DNA from 4 places in the Glutamicibacter sp. X7 genome. Region 2 is predicted to be linked to each of the others. Evidence: riboswitches for the same ligand, from Rfam matches in the RefSeq annotation. Region 2 holds a riboswitch; each other region holds the start of a gene.
The links. A riboswitch is a leader RNA that binds a small molecule or an ion and turns the genes downstream of it on or off. The one in region 2 is predicted to bind S-adenosylmethionine.
Positions count from the first base shown of each region.

Region 1: it holds a riboswitch for S-adenosylmethionine, as region 2 does, so the genes downstream of both, ACYU0X_RS04840 (bifunctional o-acetylhomoserine/o-acetylserine sulfhydrylase) here and ACYU0X_RS03190 (hypothetical protein) in region 2, are expected to answer to the same signal.
Region 3: it holds a riboswitch for S-adenosylmethionine, as region 2 does, so the genes downstream of both, ACYU0X_RS01625 (acyl-CoA dehydrogenase family protein) here and ACYU0X_RS03190 (hypothetical protein) in region 2, are expected to answer to the same signal.
Region 4: it holds a riboswitch for S-adenosylmethionine, as region 2 does, so the genes downstream of both, ACYU0X_RS14630 (OsmC family protein) here and ACYU0X_RS03190 (hypothetical protein) in region 2, are expected to answer to the same signal.

Region 1 is NZ_CM142678.1:982,313-986,748, reverse strand. Features, by position in the region: gene metX (homoserine O-acetyltransferase MetX) at 1-465, opposite strand, end outside; gene ACYU0X_RS04840 (bifunctional o-acetylhomoserine/o-acetylserine sulfhydrylase) at 471-1,814, opposite strand; SAM riboswitch class IV at 1,907-2,026, opposite strand; gene ACYU0X_RS04835 (VOC family protein) at 2,380-3,024, shown strand; gene ACYU0X_RS04830 (GNAT family acetyltransferase) at 3,078-3,515, opposite strand; gene ACYU0X_RS04825 (CPBP family intramembrane glutamic endopeptidase) at 3,526-4,299, opposite strand; gene ACYU0X_RS04820 (aminoglycoside phosphotransferase family protein) at 4,391-4,436, shown strand, end outside.
Region 2 is NZ_CM142678.1:622,702-627,137, reverse strand. Features, by position in the region: gene ACYU0X_RS03200 (sodium:solute symporter family protein) at 1-796, shown strand, start outside; gene ACYU0X_RS03195 (DinB family protein) at 886-1,410, shown strand; SAM riboswitch class IV at 1,455-1,565, shown strand; gene ACYU0X_RS03190 (hypothetical protein) at 1,581-1,847, shown strand; gene ACYU0X_RS03185 (VIT1/CCC1 transporter family protein) at 1,903-3,009, shown strand; gene ACYU0X_RS03180 (5'-nucleotidase, lipoprotein e(P4) family) at 3,012-3,809, opposite strand; gene ACYU0X_RS03175 (LOG family protein) at 3,918-4,436, opposite strand, start outside.
Region 3 is NZ_CM142678.1:308,268-312,703, reverse strand. Features, by position in the region: gene mmsB (multiple monosaccharide ABC transporter permease) at 1-43, shown strand, start outside; gene ACYU0X_RS01630 (substrate-binding domain-containing protein) at 92-1,162, shown strand; gene ACYU0X_RS01625 (acyl-CoA dehydrogenase family protein) at 1,349-2,689, opposite strand; SAM riboswitch class I at 2,708-2,799, opposite strand; SAM riboswitch class I at 3,065-3,166, shown strand; gene ACYU0X_RS01620 (ABC transporter ATP-binding protein) at 3,172-3,981, shown strand; gene ACYU0X_RS01615 (Fur family transcriptional regulator) at 4,413-4,436, shown strand, end outside.
Region 4 is NZ_CM142678.1:3,067,083-3,071,518, forward strand. Features, by position in the region: gene ACYU0X_RS14620 (Gfo/Idh/MocA family oxidoreductase) at 1-135, shown strand, start outside; gene ACYU0X_RS14625 (NAD(P)/FAD-dependent oxidoreductase) at 190-1,365, shown strand; SAM riboswitch class IV at 1,632-1,753, shown strand; gene ACYU0X_RS14630 (OsmC family protein) at 1,787-2,323, shown strand; gene ACYU0X_RS14635 (SNF2-related protein) at 2,389-4,436, opposite strand, start outside.

The sequences.
Region 1 (4,436 bases), 360 kb from region 2:
ATGAAACACGTCGATCCCCAGTGCATCGGCGAGTTTCGCCTCGACGTGCACCGCATCGCGAATTGTGGTGAACGGGAAGCGCGACCCGTAGGGACGGCCCTGCGCGTCGTGGCTCGATGGCCCGGTGGAACCGTTGCACCCACCGAGCATATTGACGCTGAGCACGAAATATTTATCCGTATCCACGGTGAGCCCCGGACCGACGAAGTCCGCCCACCAGCCGGGCTGTGCGGCATGCCCGGTTGCCACATGTGCATCTCCGGTCAGCGCATGCAGCACCAGCACCGCGTTGCTGCCCTCGGCATTGAGCGTGCCAAAGGTTTCGTAGGCCAGTTCCACCTCGGGCAGGTACCCGCCGGTTTCAAAATGGTGCTCACCCACGGACAGGCGGCGCACAATGCCGTCCTTCCCGTCGATGGTCGGGTGATCCGAATACGTCGGCTCGGTAGTCACGGGTATGCTCATATGCCTTAGTGTGTCTCTTGCAATTCCTTCGAGCCGAGCTCACCTACGGCGGCGAAGCCGAGCTCGAGATCGGCCAGAATGTCCTGGATATTTTCGATGCCCACGCTCAACCGCACGAGGCCCGGACGCACACCGGCGGCCAGACGTTCCTCGGCGGAGAGCTGCGCGTGGGTGGTGGAGTCGGGGTGCACCACCAGCGAGCGCACGTCGCCGATGTTGGCAAGGTTGGAGTGAAGCTTGAGTCCATCGACGAAGGCTTGCCCGGCGGCGGTGCCACCGGCCACTTCGAAGGCCACGATGGCCCCAACACCCTGCGGAGCGTACTTCTGCCCGCGCTCGTACCATGGCGACGAAGGTAGCCCTGCGTAGCTGACGGATTCGACCAGTTCGTGCTGTTCAAGGAATTCCGCCACGGCCTTGGCATTGGCCACGTGGCGCTCCACGCGCAACGACAACGTCTCAAGTCCCTGTGCGATCAGGAACGCGTTGAAAGGTGCCACCGCGGAACCGAGGTCACGCAGGAGCTGGACCCGGGCCTTGAGGATGTAGGCCAAGTTGGCCCCGAGAATGCCGTTGACGCCAAGGTCACGGGCGAAAACCAAGCCGTTGTAGGACTCATCCGGGGTGTTGAAGCCCGGGAATCGTTCCGGGTCCTTAGCGAAGTCGAAATTCCCGGAGTCAACGATTACGCCAGCGATGGCGGTGCCATGTCCGCCGAGGTACTTGGTGGCCGAATGAATGACAATATCGGCGCCCCACTCGATCGGACGGACCAGGTACGGCGTCGCTAGGGTGTTGTCCACGAGCAGCGGCACACCGGCTTCATGGGCCACGGCGGCCACACCTTCGATGTCCAGCACGTCCTGGCGCGGGTTGGAGACTACCTCACCGAAGAAGGCCTTGGTGTTTGGACGCACGGCCTCGCGCCATGCCTCGAGATTGTCCGGATCGGCCACGAAGGTAACCTCAATGCCCAGACGCTTCAGGGTGTGCTTGAGCAGGTTCTGCGTACCACCGTAAAGGCTGGGGCTGGCCACGATGTGATCGCCGGCTTCGGCGAGGTTCAGAATAGCGAAACTGGTTGCCGCCTGCCCGGAGGACAGTAGCAGTGCGCCCACGCCGCCTTCGAGATCTGCGATGCGGTTTTCGACGGCTTCCTGCGTTGGATTGCCGATGCGGGTGTAGATCGGCTCGAGTTCTTGAAGTGCGAATCGTGCCGCGGCGCTCTCGGCACTCGGGAAGACGAACGATGTGGTTTGGTAGATCGGTAGCGCACGTGCACCGGTCACCGGGTCGGGTGTCTGTCCTGCGTGGATCTGACGAGTTTCAAAGGACCAATTTTGGCTCATGGTTTTCCTCCAATTAGTTCATAACTAGTTAGGGGTACACCACTGAAAACACACCTGCATGGAAGACCACACGGTGGCGCCTTCCAGGGAGTAACCCGCGCTTGTCCTGAGCACGCATCTGCGTGCAGGGCCAGGTCTTCACCCGGGGCACCCCACCGCGGTTGGAGGGTTGCCGTCCAGCGAGCCGGGGCTTGTCACTGGAACTCATGACCTAGCTATAAGTCTGCCGACTGTCGAAGAATTTTGCAATCTGAGACTTATTGACGTGACGCAGTGGGTCACAATCACGTAATCAGGGAATTTGATCAAAGAATATTCGACTAGGACCCCGAGGCGGGAAACTCTGGACAGAAAACCGCGCGCCTTCAGAATGCAACGCGCTTACCTAGACACCACCATCCCCCATGCCTCACATCGCTACACAGCGATCGAGCAAACCAACTCGAGGGCGGCACTTAGGATGAGCCTTGCGGTTTACTCCAGCAAATAGGCTCAATGACGGGCCCAAACGCAACTAAGGTGAACCTAAGTCGAGACTTGAATCACATGGTGCAATGATGTAGCCATGATGAGGCTAGATCACGTTTCGTACGCTTGTGGCCCAGATGGGCTGATGCCTACTGCCGAGCGGGTATCCAAGACCTTGGGATTGGATTTCGTCAAAGGTGGCGTGCATCCACGATTCGGAACTCGCAACGTAATTTTTCCGCTAACGAACAATCAGTACCTCGAAGTTGTCGAGGTACTGAATCACCCGGCCAGTGACAAGGCCCCCTTCGGCCAAGCGGTGCGGGCCCGCTCCGAGGCCGGCGGCGGCTGGATGGGCTGGGTTGTCTCACTCGATGACCTCTCGGACGCCGAGCAACGGCTGGGTCGTGAGTCCGTGCCGGGTAACCGCAAGTTCCCAGATGGCCGTGAGCTGACCTGGCGCCAGATCGGCATCAAGGGACTCATCGCCGATCCGCAGGTCCCCTACCTAATTCGCTGGGACGAGGGCACAGAGGAATTGCACCCCTCACGCGCGCTAGAACCGCGCGGTTCGATTTCGCAGATCTCAATCGCCGGATCACGTGATCGGGTACTCGAATGGCTTGGACAACCGCGTGAGGTAGTCCTAGGCGACGTCATCATGAATTACCAGGCGCCGAACGGGACTCCTGGCATCATGTCGGTTACCTTCGAAACTCCGAATGGCACCGTGGTTCTTTAGAACTTTGCAGTGTGTGGTCGGCATACCAATTGGGGTGTGCCGACCTCCACGTTTTAAGACAATGCATCCTGCGTCTGCGGAAGAACCATTCCCAGCACCTCGACGCGTTGTCTTTCAAAACCCAAGGCCCGATAGAAGTCACGGGCCTGCTCATTGCCATCGCGCACCATCAATTGGACCTTGGGTACTCCTCGCTGCTCAAGCCAACTCGTCCCCGCCTGCACCATTGCACGCCCGAAGCCTCGACGTCGCGCACTCTGAGCTACCGCAAGATAATAAAGCCACCCACGGTGCCCGTCGTGGCCTACCATCACCGAAGCGCCCAGCTGCCCGTTGACCATCCCGAGGAGCAGATCCGACGAGGGCCCAGTGATAGCGCGGCTGATATCTGCTCGAGCATCATTCCAGGGTCGCAATAGCTCGGCCTCCTCCCACAATGAAATCAGGGCGGTACCGTGTTCTTCGGTGGCGGCAACAATTCTGATGTCCATGATCCATCTCCTAATTTCCGATGCCGATGGCCGGGCCAATGAGCATAAACCCGACAAAGCCCACCGCATCTAAGAGGAAATGGGCTATCACTAGTGGCATTACCCGGCCATAACGCTGATAAATCCAGCCGAAGACCAGTCCCATGACGAAATTGCCGAGGAACGGTCCGACGCCCTGATAGATGTGATAGCTACCGCGCACGAGCGCTGAGACCACAATGATCGCCATAGGCGAGAGCCCGAAGAACTTCCGGTAGGCACCGAGAAAGGCCAGCATGATGACTTCTTCGAGAATTGCATGGCGCGCTGCGGATAGCAGTAGTACCGGAATGCTCCACCAGTATTCGGCTAAGTTTGCTGCGTGCAGCGCTGTAGTGATCCCTAGAGCCCGGCCTGCCGCATAGAGGCCCAAGGTGCCTAATCCCATGGCGAGGAAAAGTGCCGCACCCATTAGCAGGTCCCGGAATGGACGCCGCAGGTCGAAACCAATGTCATGGATGGTACGCCCGAGGGTCAGGCGCAGGAAGTACAGACTGAGCACCACCGGGACGAGCGCAAAAAGTATGTCGAGGAGCTGGTAAGTCAGGTCCAGATAGGGCCGCGAACTTAGTGAGTCATTCAGCGACGTAGTTTGCTCCCCCAGCGGCGCACGCGTGAGCTTATCGAGGAAACTGACCAGCGAATACACGGCGCTTTGTCCCAGTGATAGGGCCAGCACCAGTAGCACTTCGAGACGCGGTGAACGATCGGTGCGGGACGTAACGGCAGGCAGTTGAGGTCTCACCCCATGATCATAGGCAGTGACTGCTGTGTTTGCGCTGAGCGAGTAGCGGCTAGGGTTGGTTCTGAACCCACATGTCAATGCGAGGATCCTGATGACGTCGTTAGCTTTAACTGCCGAACGAGAATTTGCCCGCGACT
Region 2 (4,436 bases):
CCAGGACATCTGGCAGCGCGTCTTCACCGCCCGTACCGACAAGGTCGCCCAATGGGGTGGGCTGACCTCCGGAATCTACTGCATCATCTACGGCGTCGCCGGCGCGATGGTGGGTATGGGCGCTCGTGTGGCGCTACCGGGACTGGCCGAAACCGCGAAGGACAACCCGGACGTTGTCTTCGGTACCGTGGCCAGCGACCTGCTGCCCATCGGTCTGGGCGGCATCGTGCTGGCCGCCGCCTTGGCTGCCATGATGTCCACCGCCTCCGGCGCCCTGATTGCCTCGGCAACCGTTGCTCGCAACGACGTGTTGCCTGTCGTGGCCAACCTATTCGGTCGCACGGTGCAGGTGGATCACGAGAGCAACCCGGAAGAAGACGTGAAGTCCAACCGTTACTGGGTGCTGGGGCTCGGCGTGCTGATCATGTTGCTGGCCATCGTCTTTACCGACGTGGTGGCCGCGTTGACCATTGCCTACGACATCCTCGTCGGCGGTCTACTGGTCTCGATCCTCGGCGGACTGATCTGGCGCCGCGGCACCGGAATCGGTGCGGCCTCCTCCATGGCCGCCGGGGCACTGGTGACCCTTGGCACCATGATCTACCTCGAGATTCAGGCCGAAGCGCCCTTCGCAGGCGTGTACGCCAACGAACCGATCTACTACGGCCTGGCCATTTCCGCCATCGTTTACGTGGTCGTTTCCTTGGCCACCAAGCCGACCGATGACTCGGTTCTCGCACACTGGAGCGAACGCTTGTCCGGTCGCTCGACCGAGGAAGGCGTGCGCCGCAGCTAGCCGGGGCACCCGCTGACCGGCAGGGGGCCGCGAACCACTTGGTTCGCGGCCCCTGTTCTTTTGCTGGAGATCTTCCTAGGCTGTGGACCATGAGTCTTAGTCAGGATCCAGGCGCGCAGCGCGTTCGAGAGTACCTCAACGAGGCGCGAGAAGCAGTGTTATGGAAATGCGCCGACCTGTCGGAGGCCCACGCCCGGCAGGAAATGACCGCCACCGGAAGTAGCATCATCGGGATCGTGCATCATTTGACGGCAACGGAGTACGCCTACTTCGGCGAATGCCTGGGCAGAACTCCGCAGGACGAACACATGCGTCAGGTGCTGGCCAGCGACGACCCACAGGCAGAATTCACCGTCCCAAAGGAGCTGACCCTGCGCGAGGTCTGCGAAAGCTACCGCCGCGCCATCGCTTTCGCCGAAGCCGCCTGCGACGAGCTCGAGCCCACCACCGCGGCCGAAGTAACCTGGTGGGTCACACACCGGCACACCAATCTGGCCCGCCTCGTCACTCACATGTTCGGCGAAACAGCCCGCCATGCCGGTCATATCGACATCTTGCGAGAACAGCTCGACGGCTTCGCCGGACTGTACGCCCATGCCCCGAATCTGCCGTAACAGAATTCGGTAGGCCACGCCGTACGGTAATATCGGCCGTGTAGCTTCACGAGATGTGGCGCCAAGCTCCGACTGGCCACACACCAACCCCAAGTTCATGGGTGGTTCGGATGAGGAAGCGGTCCGTGTGCCATTGCCACGGGCAAGAGCTTAAGCGCGAAGGATCGCCCATGGCCGACGCCGTGTTTCCCTTGATCGATACCCATGCCAATGTTGTCCGATTCCGGAGACAGGGCCGCTGGGAAGAATGGGGCATAGCCAATCCCGACGAACTGCTAGGTACGCTCTCGCGCGCGGTCGATCGGCCACGCTTCGACGCCGAAACACAGCAATTGTTGATCCGCACCGCCGCGCGTGGAGCCCGCGGAGGCCGGCTGCGCGTATTTAGTCTTGCCAAATTCCCCAGTCCCGCTTCGCTGGCTAGTGTGGGGAGCTGAGAAGTTCGCCTTCGCCGGGCGTAGCAGCCCGGCTTTGCCCCAGGAGCAACAACGCATGAGTAGCGACAGCTCGTCAGCACAGCCCACCTCGGCACAGATCCGCCGTTGGCGGCGCTATTTGGCCGATGAAATCGCCGAAGGCGCCATCTATCGAGAGCTGGCCGAACGCCGCACAGGGCAAGAACGGCAGATCCTGCTGGGGCTCGCGGAGGCCGAAGAACGGCATGAGGCCTATTGGCGGACCAAACTCGGCGAGCATGCACGCCATGTGCGTCCGTCGACCCGCCGCATGTTCCTGCGCTGGTTGGCACGTCACTTCGGGTCGGTCTTCGTGCTGGCCTTGGCTCAGCGCGCGGAAAGTAGCTCCCCCTACGAAAAGGATGCCGACGCCACCGCACAGATGGCGGCGGACGAACAGGTACACGAGGAAGTCATCAGGGCGCTAGCCACGGCGGGACGGGCACGCCTCTCGGGCAATTTCCGGGCCGCGGTTTTCGGGGCCAACGACGGTTTGGTCTCCAACTTGGCCCTCGTCATGGGCGTCGGGGCCACCGGCGTGGCCTCTGGTTTCGTGCTGTTCTCGGGTATCGCGGGCCTTTTGGCCGGCGCGCTGTCCATGGCAGCCGGTGAGTATGTGTCGGTACGGTCGCAACGCGAGCTGCTGACCGCCTCGCGGCCCACACAGGTCACTCTCGCGGCGGCCCCGAACCTGGACCTCGATGCAAATGAGCTTGTGCTGATCTACAAGGCGCGCGGCATGAGCGACGAAGATGCCGAGCACCGAGTTGCCGAACGCATGGGCCTTTTTACCTGTGACTGCAACCCTTCCTTCTCCTTGCATCCAGAGGCTCGCGCCGAAGAACTTGAGAAGGAGCACGAGGAGCTTGGCTCGGCCCCGGGCGCGGCAGCTTCCTCCTTCGCCTTTTTCGCCTCCGGCGCCGTCATCCCGATCCTGCCGTATATCTTCGGTCTGTCGGGCACCGGCGCGGTCGTGCTCTCGCTGGTCCTCGTCGGGTTGGCGCTGCTTGGTACCGGCGGCGTGGTGGGGCTGCTCTCCGGCGCCTCTCCGCTCAAGCGCGGCTTGCGTCAGCTCGGCATCGGGTTGGGGGCGGCGGCGGTCACCTACTGCCTTGGTCTGCTCTTCGGGACCACCGCCGTCTAACCTCACCGGCCTTCGCTTGGCTCCACATCCCAGCTCTCGAGCGTGGCCTTGGACCAGCTGCCGTAGGTTGGGTTCGGTAAGACGAACCATTCCCGGCCGAACTTGTCGGCTTGCTGCTGCACCAGTTCATGCTGGGTTTCCAGATCGCTTCCGGCATAGGCAGCGTCGAAGTCATGCATCGTGTCGCCCAGTTGCATGACCACACGGTGCTCGCTCTCTACCGCAGCGCGTCGTTCCTCCTTGGGAGGCCCGAGCAACAGCACCTGGTCTTCAACGGCCTGCGGTAGGCCCAGGCGCTGCAGGTCCGCCAACGTATCGTCGAGGTTCGCTTCGGTCCGATCGGAAATGTAGTAGATGTGCACCCCGAGCTCGTCGGCTCGTTTAAAGAAGTCCAGGGCCCCGTGGATGAGCGTGGGATCGCCTTCGCGTTCCCAATGGTCCCAGGTGTCCCAGGTGCTGTAGTCGTGGCAGTTTTCTAGATCGCGCGCTAGCAGGGCGCTGTTATCGATGGCGGTCTCATCGAGGTCGGTGATGATGGCCAGGTCTTCGCGGAGTTTGCCGCTTCGTCCCTTGGAGGCCTGTTGGACCACTTTTTCGAGTTGCTGCGTGGCCAACGCGTAGGTTTGTCCCTGCAAGGCCATGGCCTCGGCCGATTGTTGTTGCCAGCGCAACCCCATGGCATATTCCGCGACCTCACAGTGAGACTCGGCTCCCGCGGCGGCCGGCTCACCGCTGGCTAGCGCGTACCCGCCCAAACCACCAATGGCGAGGGTGGCTGCCACAGCAATCATCTTCTTCATATCGTTTCCTCCATGCGGTACGAACCGGTACTCCGACCGGCCTGACCGCGCCTACGCTAGCAAAGATAGTTGCCCACGTCACAGGGCGTTCCGTGATGTGTACACGCGCTAGCTTTGCAGCGTCGCACGGGTACGACGGCGTAGCGGTTGGACCGACTGCAGGAACTCCACGGCCGCGGCCCCCGAGTCCACCAGGGCAATCCGGAAGCGCATTGCTTTACCGGCGGACAGCGCTTTGAGCAGGGGGTACACCGGCAGGGTTTTCGTCCAATGTTCGACGCCGACCAAGACGATCGGGGTCACGCGGGCCGAGGGGGCATAGTAGTTTTCGCACGCATCTTGGAAAATCTCCTGCACCGTACCGGCGGATCCGGGTAGCACGATGATCCCGCCGTTGGACTGCTCGAGAAGGATCGATTCACGCATCGAGTTGGCGAAGAACTTCGCAATGTGGCTGGCAAACAAGTTCGGTGGCTCGTGCCCATAAAACCAGGTCGGTATGCCCAGCGAACAGCCCGTCCGGGCAAAACGTTGTTGCACCGCCAGCGCGCTCCGCGCCCATGCGGTGCGACTATCCTGTGCCAGGGGTGCCTCGGCCAACATGTCGATGGCCTGATCAATTTGCGG
Region 3 (4,436 bases), 310 kb from region 2:
TTCCACCCCAGCACCCCCAACCCCGGAAAAAATTTCCGTCTAGTTCAGTTCGTCACCCACCTGAGAGAAAGTGAAAACAATGAAGTTCACCATGCGAAAGCTTGCTGCCACCGCGGCCATCGCGGCTCTGGCCCTGACCGGCTGTGGCCGTCAGACCGACACCGGATCCGAAGCCAGCGGCTTCGAAGAGGGTTCGGCCATCGGCGTGGCCCTGCCGCAGAAGACCAGTGAAAACTGGGTGCTGGCCGAGAAACTGTTCAACGACGGACTCAAGGATGCCGGCTTCGAGCCGATCGTGCAGTTCGCCAACGGCGGCGTCGCCGAACAGCAGAATCAGATCAGCGCCATGGTCACCAACGGCGCCAAGGTCATCATCGTCGGCGCCATCGACGGCTCGCAGCTGGGCACCCAGTTGGCCGCCGCCAAGGAAGCCGGGGCGACCGTGATCGCCTACGACCGTCTGGTGACCAACACGGAGAACGTGGACTACTACGTGGCCTACGATAACTTCCAGGTCGGCGAGCTGCAGGGCAAGGCACTGCTCGAGGGGCTCGAGAAGAAGGGCAAGGCTCCCTACAACATCGAGCTCTTCGCCGGTTCCCCGGATGATGCCAACGCCGATGACTTCTTCAACGGAGCCATGAGCGTGCTGAAGCCGAAGATCGACGACGGAACCCTGAAGGTACTCTCCGGGCAGAAGTCCTTCGAGCAGGCCGTAACCCAGGGCTGGAAGTCCGAAAATGCGCAGAAGCGCATGGACACCATCTTGACCGGTAACTACGGCAAGGAAGACCTCGATGGTGTGCTCTCCCCGAATGACACCCTGGCCCGCGCCGTGCTGACCTCGGTCAAGGCTGCCGGTAAGGATCTTCCGGTGGTCACCGGTCAGGACTCCGAGGTCGAATCGGTGAAGTCGATCATGGCCGGGGAGCAGTACTCCACGATCAACAAGGACACCCGCAACCTGGTGGCCGAGGCGATCGATATGGTCAAGGCACTACAGGCTGGTGAAGAGCCAAAGGTCACCGATGCAGAGTCCTTCGATAACGGCTCGAAGACCGTTCCGGCGAATCTGCTGGATCCGCAGATCGTAACCAAGGAGAACGTCACCGAGGCATACGCCGACGATCCGGTGCTTGGCCCGATTACCGAAGGCAAGTAACGGCAGCACGTAGCTTCAAAAAGTCGCTGGCCCCAGACTTCTGTCTGGGGCCAGCGCTCTTTGTGTCCACGGGGATGATCGAGCGTGTCATCGATCGCTGTCCCGGGCCGAGGCACGGGACAGTTCATCGCGACGAGTTTGGTCAGAGTTCCGCGTCAGTTCCGGCGCATGGGAAGCCAGCCGCCTCTAGAATCCGCCAGTGGTGTTGGTATGAGACGTTGAGGTCACCTCGCCGGTTACCGACAGGCGCTTGGGTTGCACACCGTTGATTTCGTAGTCGCCAACGATACGTGACTTGTAGACCGCAGGATTGTGGGTGGCGATGGTGCGCGCATTGCGCCAGTGCCGGTCGAAGTTAAAGGACGCTCGGGTGGCCGAAGCCCCCAGCCCGTCGAAAAGCTTATTGGTGGCAGCGATAACCATGGGCTGCACTACGCTCTGCGCGCGGTTGGCGGCCAGCTCACACACGGCGAAACGCTCGTGGTCATTGAGGTTGCTGTCGGCCAGCGCGGCTTCAACCTCCAAAACGGCCCCCATCACCACCGCATCGCTGGCGAACACCGCACCGGAGACCTCCCCGACCAATTGCAATACCTGTGGTTCCTGATGCACCGGCACGCCGGTGCCGGTGGAGAAGCTGCGGGTACGCGACTGAACCGCCAGGCGCATGTCGTTCAGCGCCGACCGGCCGATACCTGCCTGGACCGCAAGCAGCACGAGCTGGAAGATCGCGGCTTCCGGATCGATGGGGTCTTCGGGCATGAAGCTATCTACCGGGACATTGCTGAATTCGGTGGTGCCGGTGCCGGTCAGTTGCTGGCCGAACCCGTCCCAGTCATCGATGATTTTAACGCCGCTGTGCTGGGTGGAAACCACGGCAATGTGACGCCCCGGGCGCTGCGGGTGGCTGACCGCGACGGTGGTCCAATCCGCGAAAATGGTGCCGGTGCAATAGTACTTTTCGCCGTTAACGACCCAGCGGCCATTGACCTCACTGACGGCCGTATTCAGTGTCCCGAGCGGATTGCCGCCCTTTTCGGTGTAGGCGTTACCGACGATATGTCCGGACGCAATGCGCGCGATCCACTTTTTACGCAGTGCCTCGTCCTCAAGCCGGAGCACATGCTCGGTGAAGGCAATATGCGCCCGCCACAGTTGAGCAATGTGGGAATCCGCCTCAGCCAACTCGATCAACAAGCGAAATACATCCGAAAGCCGTGCCCCGTGGCCACCGGCTTCGACCGGTAACCGCAACGCCCCAAAACGCTCGCGATTGAGCCAGCCGACCTGTTCAAAGGGAAGCTGACGAAGCTGCTCGCGTTCATTGGTTCCGTCAGCGATTTGCGCGAACACCGGACGAAAAATCGCAGCCAGGCGTTCGTACTGCTCATCCGCGCACGGCCCGGGAGTGACCTTTAACAGTTGGCGCACGGCCACCGGCTCTACGTGGTCATCTAGATTACGGGCCGAAGCCCCGGCGGGGTCACTCAATGCGTTGAAGTCCATGTTGGCGTTGTCGAAAGACACTGGAAAAATCCTCATTTCTTTCCATCGGATCTGGCGGTAGCACCGGCCCGTCACGCGGGTGGTTGCTGCGGCGTCGTCGAGCCAGATCTCTCGGCCGCTCTGGATGGGTTCGTAATCATTTGTAGCGTTACGTCCTTTCACGTCCCAAGCCGGGCGTCACAAAGTAACGAGCCGTAGTAGTGACGCCAGTCATACTTCAGGAGATGTAGGCCGGTGGCCACGAAAGGCGCTTCGTCGATCCTTCAAGTTCATCAACGAATCCACACTTATCAAAAGAAGAATCAGAATTTCTCGCGTCCGGCCACCATCTTTCGAAGATTCGTCATGTTACGAAAGGTTTGCCCTCGGTTCATTCGACGCGGTTCGATTGTTGCGGAACCATCCCGAGCGGCCGAGAGATCTGGCTCGACGACGCCGCAGCAACCACCACGCCCATGAACTGGTCGCGGACGGTGCTACCGCCAGAACCGATGGAGATGATCATGGCACTTGCCTACGCACCCGCGCACACCTCAACCAATACTGCCCTGCCGCTGAGCTTCCGCCGGCTTGCACGCACCTTTAGCACACGCAGCGAAACCCGCCGAGTACTGCAGGACTTTAACCTCGAGATCGCCGCCGGTGAACTGGTGGCCATTCTGGGCCCAAGCGGATGCGGAAAATCCACCTTGTTGCGCGCAGCTAGCGGGCTAGATACGCCAAGCTCCGGGCAGGTGCTCATCGGCGACTTGCCGGTGGCCGGGATTGACGAGCGCTGCTCGGTCGCCTTCCAAGAACCAAGACTGCTGCCGTGGCGTTCGATTCGCGAAAATATCGAGCTCGGCCTGCCACTGGGTTTGGACCAGAACGAGGGCACCACCCTGATCGATGAACTGCTCGAGATTACCGGCCTGGCACAGGTAGCCGACGTGCACCCGCAGGAAATCTCAGACGGCCTTGCGCAACGCGTCTCGCTGGCTCGCGCCCTAGCCCGCCGCCCCGGCGTGCTGCTCCTTGATGAACCCTTCGGGGCTCTGGATGCGCTGACTCGACTCGAATTGCAGGAGCTGTTGCGCGCGGTTCACGCGGCCATTCCCACCACAGTGTTGCTCGTGACCCACGATGTCGACGAGGCCCTGCAGTTAGCGGACCGAGTGATCGTACTGGGCCGCGAGGCACCGGGCATTCCGGCCGGCGTCATCCGGGATCTGCGCCTAGACACCGCGGCCGGGCACCAGCGCCGCGACGGCGACTTCGGCGCGCACCGCAACATGTTGCAGGATTTGCTCAGCGTCGATAACCACACCGACTAATACAGCGCACATCGCCCCTGCGGCAGGCCACACCGGTGCATGCGCCTTGCTCCGATCAACCAGCGAGCCACCTAGTTCTCGCACTCCCCCGTGGACCTGCGCTGTCGCGAGACTGGCGTCTTCTGGTTGCCGCCCACGGTGAACTGGTGCCCTCCGGAACACAGGGGAATACTACGTTCACCACTACCGGGCCCAACCTGAAGGATCTCCCGGTGAAACCAAGGCACGGCAGGTTACGTTCGCGCTAGGTGCACCAAAGCCAACTCCGCGAAAATGTGCGCGGCACGGGGCGCCGATTAATGCGGCAACACGAGCCCCCGTTGGAGACCACGAAACCGTACCGAGCGCGTTAAGTTTACGTAACCTGCAACACACCTTTCGTTATCTTGACTCATTCAAAAAAAGCCGTCATGCTGGAGACTGTGACTGAGATGGTCGGAATCGAAGAGGTACTG
Region 4 (4,436 bases), 1.2 Mb from region 2:
GGAGACTACCCGCAGTTCTACCGTGCGCTGGCCTCCTGCCTGCGCCGCACGGGGCCGGTCCCGGTCGACCCCAACGACAGCCTGGCGGTCTTGCGTTTGATCGAATCCATTCATCGGGACACGGCCACCGTCTAGCCCCGCATCGTCGGGCCCACAGATTCACCCCAATTCTGAAGAAAGTACACACTCATGTCCTCATCTTCCTCTGTCAAGCACGTCGCCGTTATTGGCGGCGGTATCCTCGGCGTCTCCACCGCCATGCACTTAGCACGCGACGGTGCCAAGGTCACGCTGGTCACCTCCGGTGCTCTGGCCGACGGGGCCTCGAGCCGCTCCATTGCTTGGCTCAATTCCTCCGGTGCCCGCTCCGCCGAATACCACTACCTGCGCATGCTGGCCATGGACCGCTACCGCACCTGGAGCAACCGGCACCCGGAAAGCCGCGAGTATCTGCGCTTCAATGGAGCGCTGAAATGGGCCGCCCCGGGTGAAAGCTTCCGCGACACCTTTGCCTTCGAGCGTTCCGGTGGCTACGACTCCCGCTGGATCACCCGCGAGCAGATCAGCGACTTCGCCCCCGATGTTGACGCTGCGGCGGTTGCCGAAGAAGGCGCGATTTACAATCCCGGCGAAGGCTGGGTCAACTTGCCAGACTTCGTGCCGGCGCTGGCCGCCGAGGCGGTGGCTGAGGGAGCACAGATCATCGAGAATGCCGGGCACGCGACGGTCGCGGTCCGCGAGGGGCGCGCCGTGGGCGTCACCCTCGCCGATGGCCGCACCATCGATGCCGATGAGGTCGTCCTTGCCACCGGTGGCGAGGTCCCGGCCCAGCTCGCAGACCTCGGTATCAGCGTGCCGGATGCTACCCCGGCGGCCTTCGTCCTCTTCACGGAGCCGGTGGATCTGCAGGTGCGCACCGTGCTGAATACCCCGCGCGTCGCGGTACGTCCCACCCCCGACGGCCGCCTTGTCTTGGACGCCGACTGGTCCGAGCAAATGGTGGTTGCCGAGGAGGATGGTAGCTTCACCGTGCCGCAACGGGCGGTGCAGGGTCTCCTCGAGGAAGCCTCAAAGGTGCTGGCCGGAAACCCGGTACTGACCGCCCAGCGTATCGGGGCCGGGCTCAAGCCCATCCCGGGTGACGGTGAACCGGTCGTTGGGCCGGTACCTTCGGTCGAGGGGCTGCATACCCTCTTCACCCATTCCGGGGCCACGCTGGGCTTGATCCTCGGTGAGCTGCTGGCCGAGGAGATCGTCAGCGGAGAAGCAAGTCCGGTTTTGCGTGCTTTCCGCCTCGACCGTTTCCACGAGGGTGCCCTGGAAGGCAGCGTGGGAACCGGTGCGTGGGAACCGGTAAAGCAGTAACGAAGACGCTGCGCAAGAAGGAACCCTATCCCGGCACCGGGAGCGGTTCCCCGGTGGCTGGTTGGTCCGACGTGGCTGAACCACCCGCCGCACTAAACTCGATGCCTGGCTCACCGCCCGCGACGCGGGCTAGCTAGCATCGTCGCCGGAGCGTGCCGGCCACGTGCGAGTCGTGGCCCGGCACGCTCCGTTTGTTTGGGGCAGATGACGAATCATGAACTGGGCCCTACCCACGGCTCCTGCTACCTGCGAGCATGGAGCCACAGAATCACGAGCGTCGATCATTTGCAGCCCTGGCTGATCGACCGGCAACCCTTCTCGCGCCATGCGCGGGGTGCCCCAGGTGACGATTCGACGGTGCCGAACGTCGGCATCGTAAGCGATGGCGCCTTTGTCTGCGCCGGAAAGGGGGATCTTCCCCATGAGCAGTAACCTCTCCACCGTCGAGGACCGTGCCGCACGACTGGTAGCCGCCGGCGAGGCTTGGAGCGAACGCATCGCCGAAAACACCAATCACGCGAAGCTAACCTTTGCCGTATCGGGTGCCGGGTTCGGTGCGGTGGCCAGCAAGATCAGTGCCGGTAAGCACAGCTTCATCGTGGATGAACCGGCTGCGCTCGGCGGCGACGATGCGGCGGCCAGCCCCGTGGAGTACGCGCTGGGTGCCCTGATTTCCTGCCAGGTGGTGGTGTACCGGCTCTACGCCCAGCAGTTGGGCCTGCAGGTCGACGATGTGCAGATCACCGCCACCGGGCGCCTGGATGTCCGTGGCCTGTTCGCCGTCGATGAGGCGGTGCGCCCGGGCTTCAGCGATATCGAGATCGAGGTGACCGTTTCGGGTCCGGAAAGCGACGAGCGTTATGCCGAGCTGCAGCGCACCGTGGATCGGTACTGCCCGGTGCTCGATCTGCTGTCGAACCCGACCCCGGTGAACACCGCGCTGAATATCGCCCGGTAGAACCAATTAGATAGTCCTAGGCCGCCGTGGACGAACCCCTCCGGGGGTGTCGTCCACGGCGGTTGTCATTGAACCAGTTCGAGGAAGTCCTGCGCCGAGAGCGTGCTCGAACCGGCCGTGTCCTGCTGCTCGCCGAGCACGTCGTTGAACAGTTCGGTCTTCTTGGCCTGGAGCGATAACACCTTGGATTCAATGGTGTTCTGCGAGACCAACCGGTAGACATACACCGGCCGGTTCTGCCCGATGCGGTGGGCACGATCGATCGCCTGCGCTTCAGCGGCAGGATTCCACCAAGGGTCCAGCAATATGCAGTAGTCCGCCTCGGTGAGGTTGATGCCGAACCCGCCGGACTTGAGCGAAATGAAGAACACCGGGAATTCCCCGGCGGAAAACCCTTCCACCAGGGTTTTTCGGTTGGTGCCGGACACCGACCCGTCGAGGTACCCGTGCGCAATACCCAGCTCTTCGGCCACCGCTCGTGCTTTCGATAGAAAACCAGTGAATTGGCTGAACACCAGGATCTTGTGCCCCTCGGACACCCCATCCTCCAGCAGGTCGCGCAGCAGATCGAGTTTGGCGCTCGGCGCGTCGCCTTCGTCGACGAGCGAAGGATCCAGAGCCAGCTGACGGAGCAGGGTGAGCGATTGCAGAATCTTAAAGCGGTTGGAATCCACATCATCCTGCACCAATCCCAAGACTTCTTGCCGGACCCGTTGGAATCGGCGATCGTAGGCGCGCCGGTGTGCCGGATCGAGCTCAACCTCGAGCACCTGTTCGGTCTTCGGCGGCAGCTCGGGCACCACCTGTTCCTTGGTGCGGCGCATAATAAATGGCCGAAGTCGGCGTTTAAGCCGCTGCAGTTTCCCTGCATCCCCTTCGGTGATGGGCTTGAGGTAATTGTCCTTGAAGGCCTTCAACCCACCGAGCAGTCCCGGCGCGGCCAGTGAGGCCAGCGCCCATAATTCGGTGAGGTTATTCTCCATCGGCGTGCCGGTGACCACGAGCTTGGTCGGCACCGCCATCTGCCGGGCCTGTTTATAGCCCTTGGACACGTGGTTCTTCAGCTGCTGGGCCTCGTCCAGGATGAGCACGTCAAAGCCCAGCGCATCGAACTGCTCGAAATCCAATCGGAAAATCGCGTAGCTGGTCAGTACGAGTTGCGCCGCGCCGACGGTGTCGGCCAGTGGACGCTGTTGCTTCTTCGCGGTGCTCAGGACCGTCGCCGTGCGTAGCTCCGGGGTGAAGCGAGCCGCTTCGCTGGCCCAGTTGCCCACCACGGAGGTCGGAGCGACGACAAGGTAACGCTGCTCAGGATGCTGGATCCGTGCCCGTTCGAGGGCGGCGAGGAGCTGCACGGTTTTACCCAGCCCCATGTCATCGGCCAGGACCCCGCCGAGCTGGTGCCGTCGAAGGAAGTCGAGCCATGCGACCCCTTGGCGCTGATAGCCGCGCAGGGTCGCGGTGAAACTCTCCGGTAGCTCGACCTCGGCCAGGGTTTCGGTGTCGGAGAGTTGACGCATGGCGTGTAGCCACTCGTTTTCTTGGGCCTCGATGATCCCGAGGGCCACCAGTTCCTGCCACCAGTCCACACTGAGTTTGTGCATGCGCACGCCCTCGGGCGTGACCTTGGCCAGTTCTCCGGCCTCGGCGATCAGCGCCCGCAGCCGCTCCATTTCTTCGCCATCGATCTTGAGCACCCGGTGTCCATCGAGGTCTAGGTAGCTATCACCGCGGGTGAGTGCCTCGAATAGCTGCACGAAGGGGACCTTCTGACCGTCGATCTGCACTTCAATGCCCAGATCGAACCAGTCGTTGCTGCTCTGTGGCCGCTGGATGTGCACCTGGGCGGCCCCGGCGGCCATCTTGTAGTCCGGCAGCTGCTCGTCCTCGAGCACCCGCACATCGCGGTGCGCGCGAAATACCGGTAACGCATGCAGGACGAAGTCGATCTTCTGGCTGGGATTCAAGGTGGCGGACGGGAAGCGGCGGTGACGCACCGGCCCCAGTTCGACCTCTGCCAGGTCGGCGGTGAGCTCGTCGAAAATCTCTTGCTCGAGTTCGGGGTTGGGGTCGACATGCTGCGGGTAGACCCAGCGGTAATCAACGCTCAGGA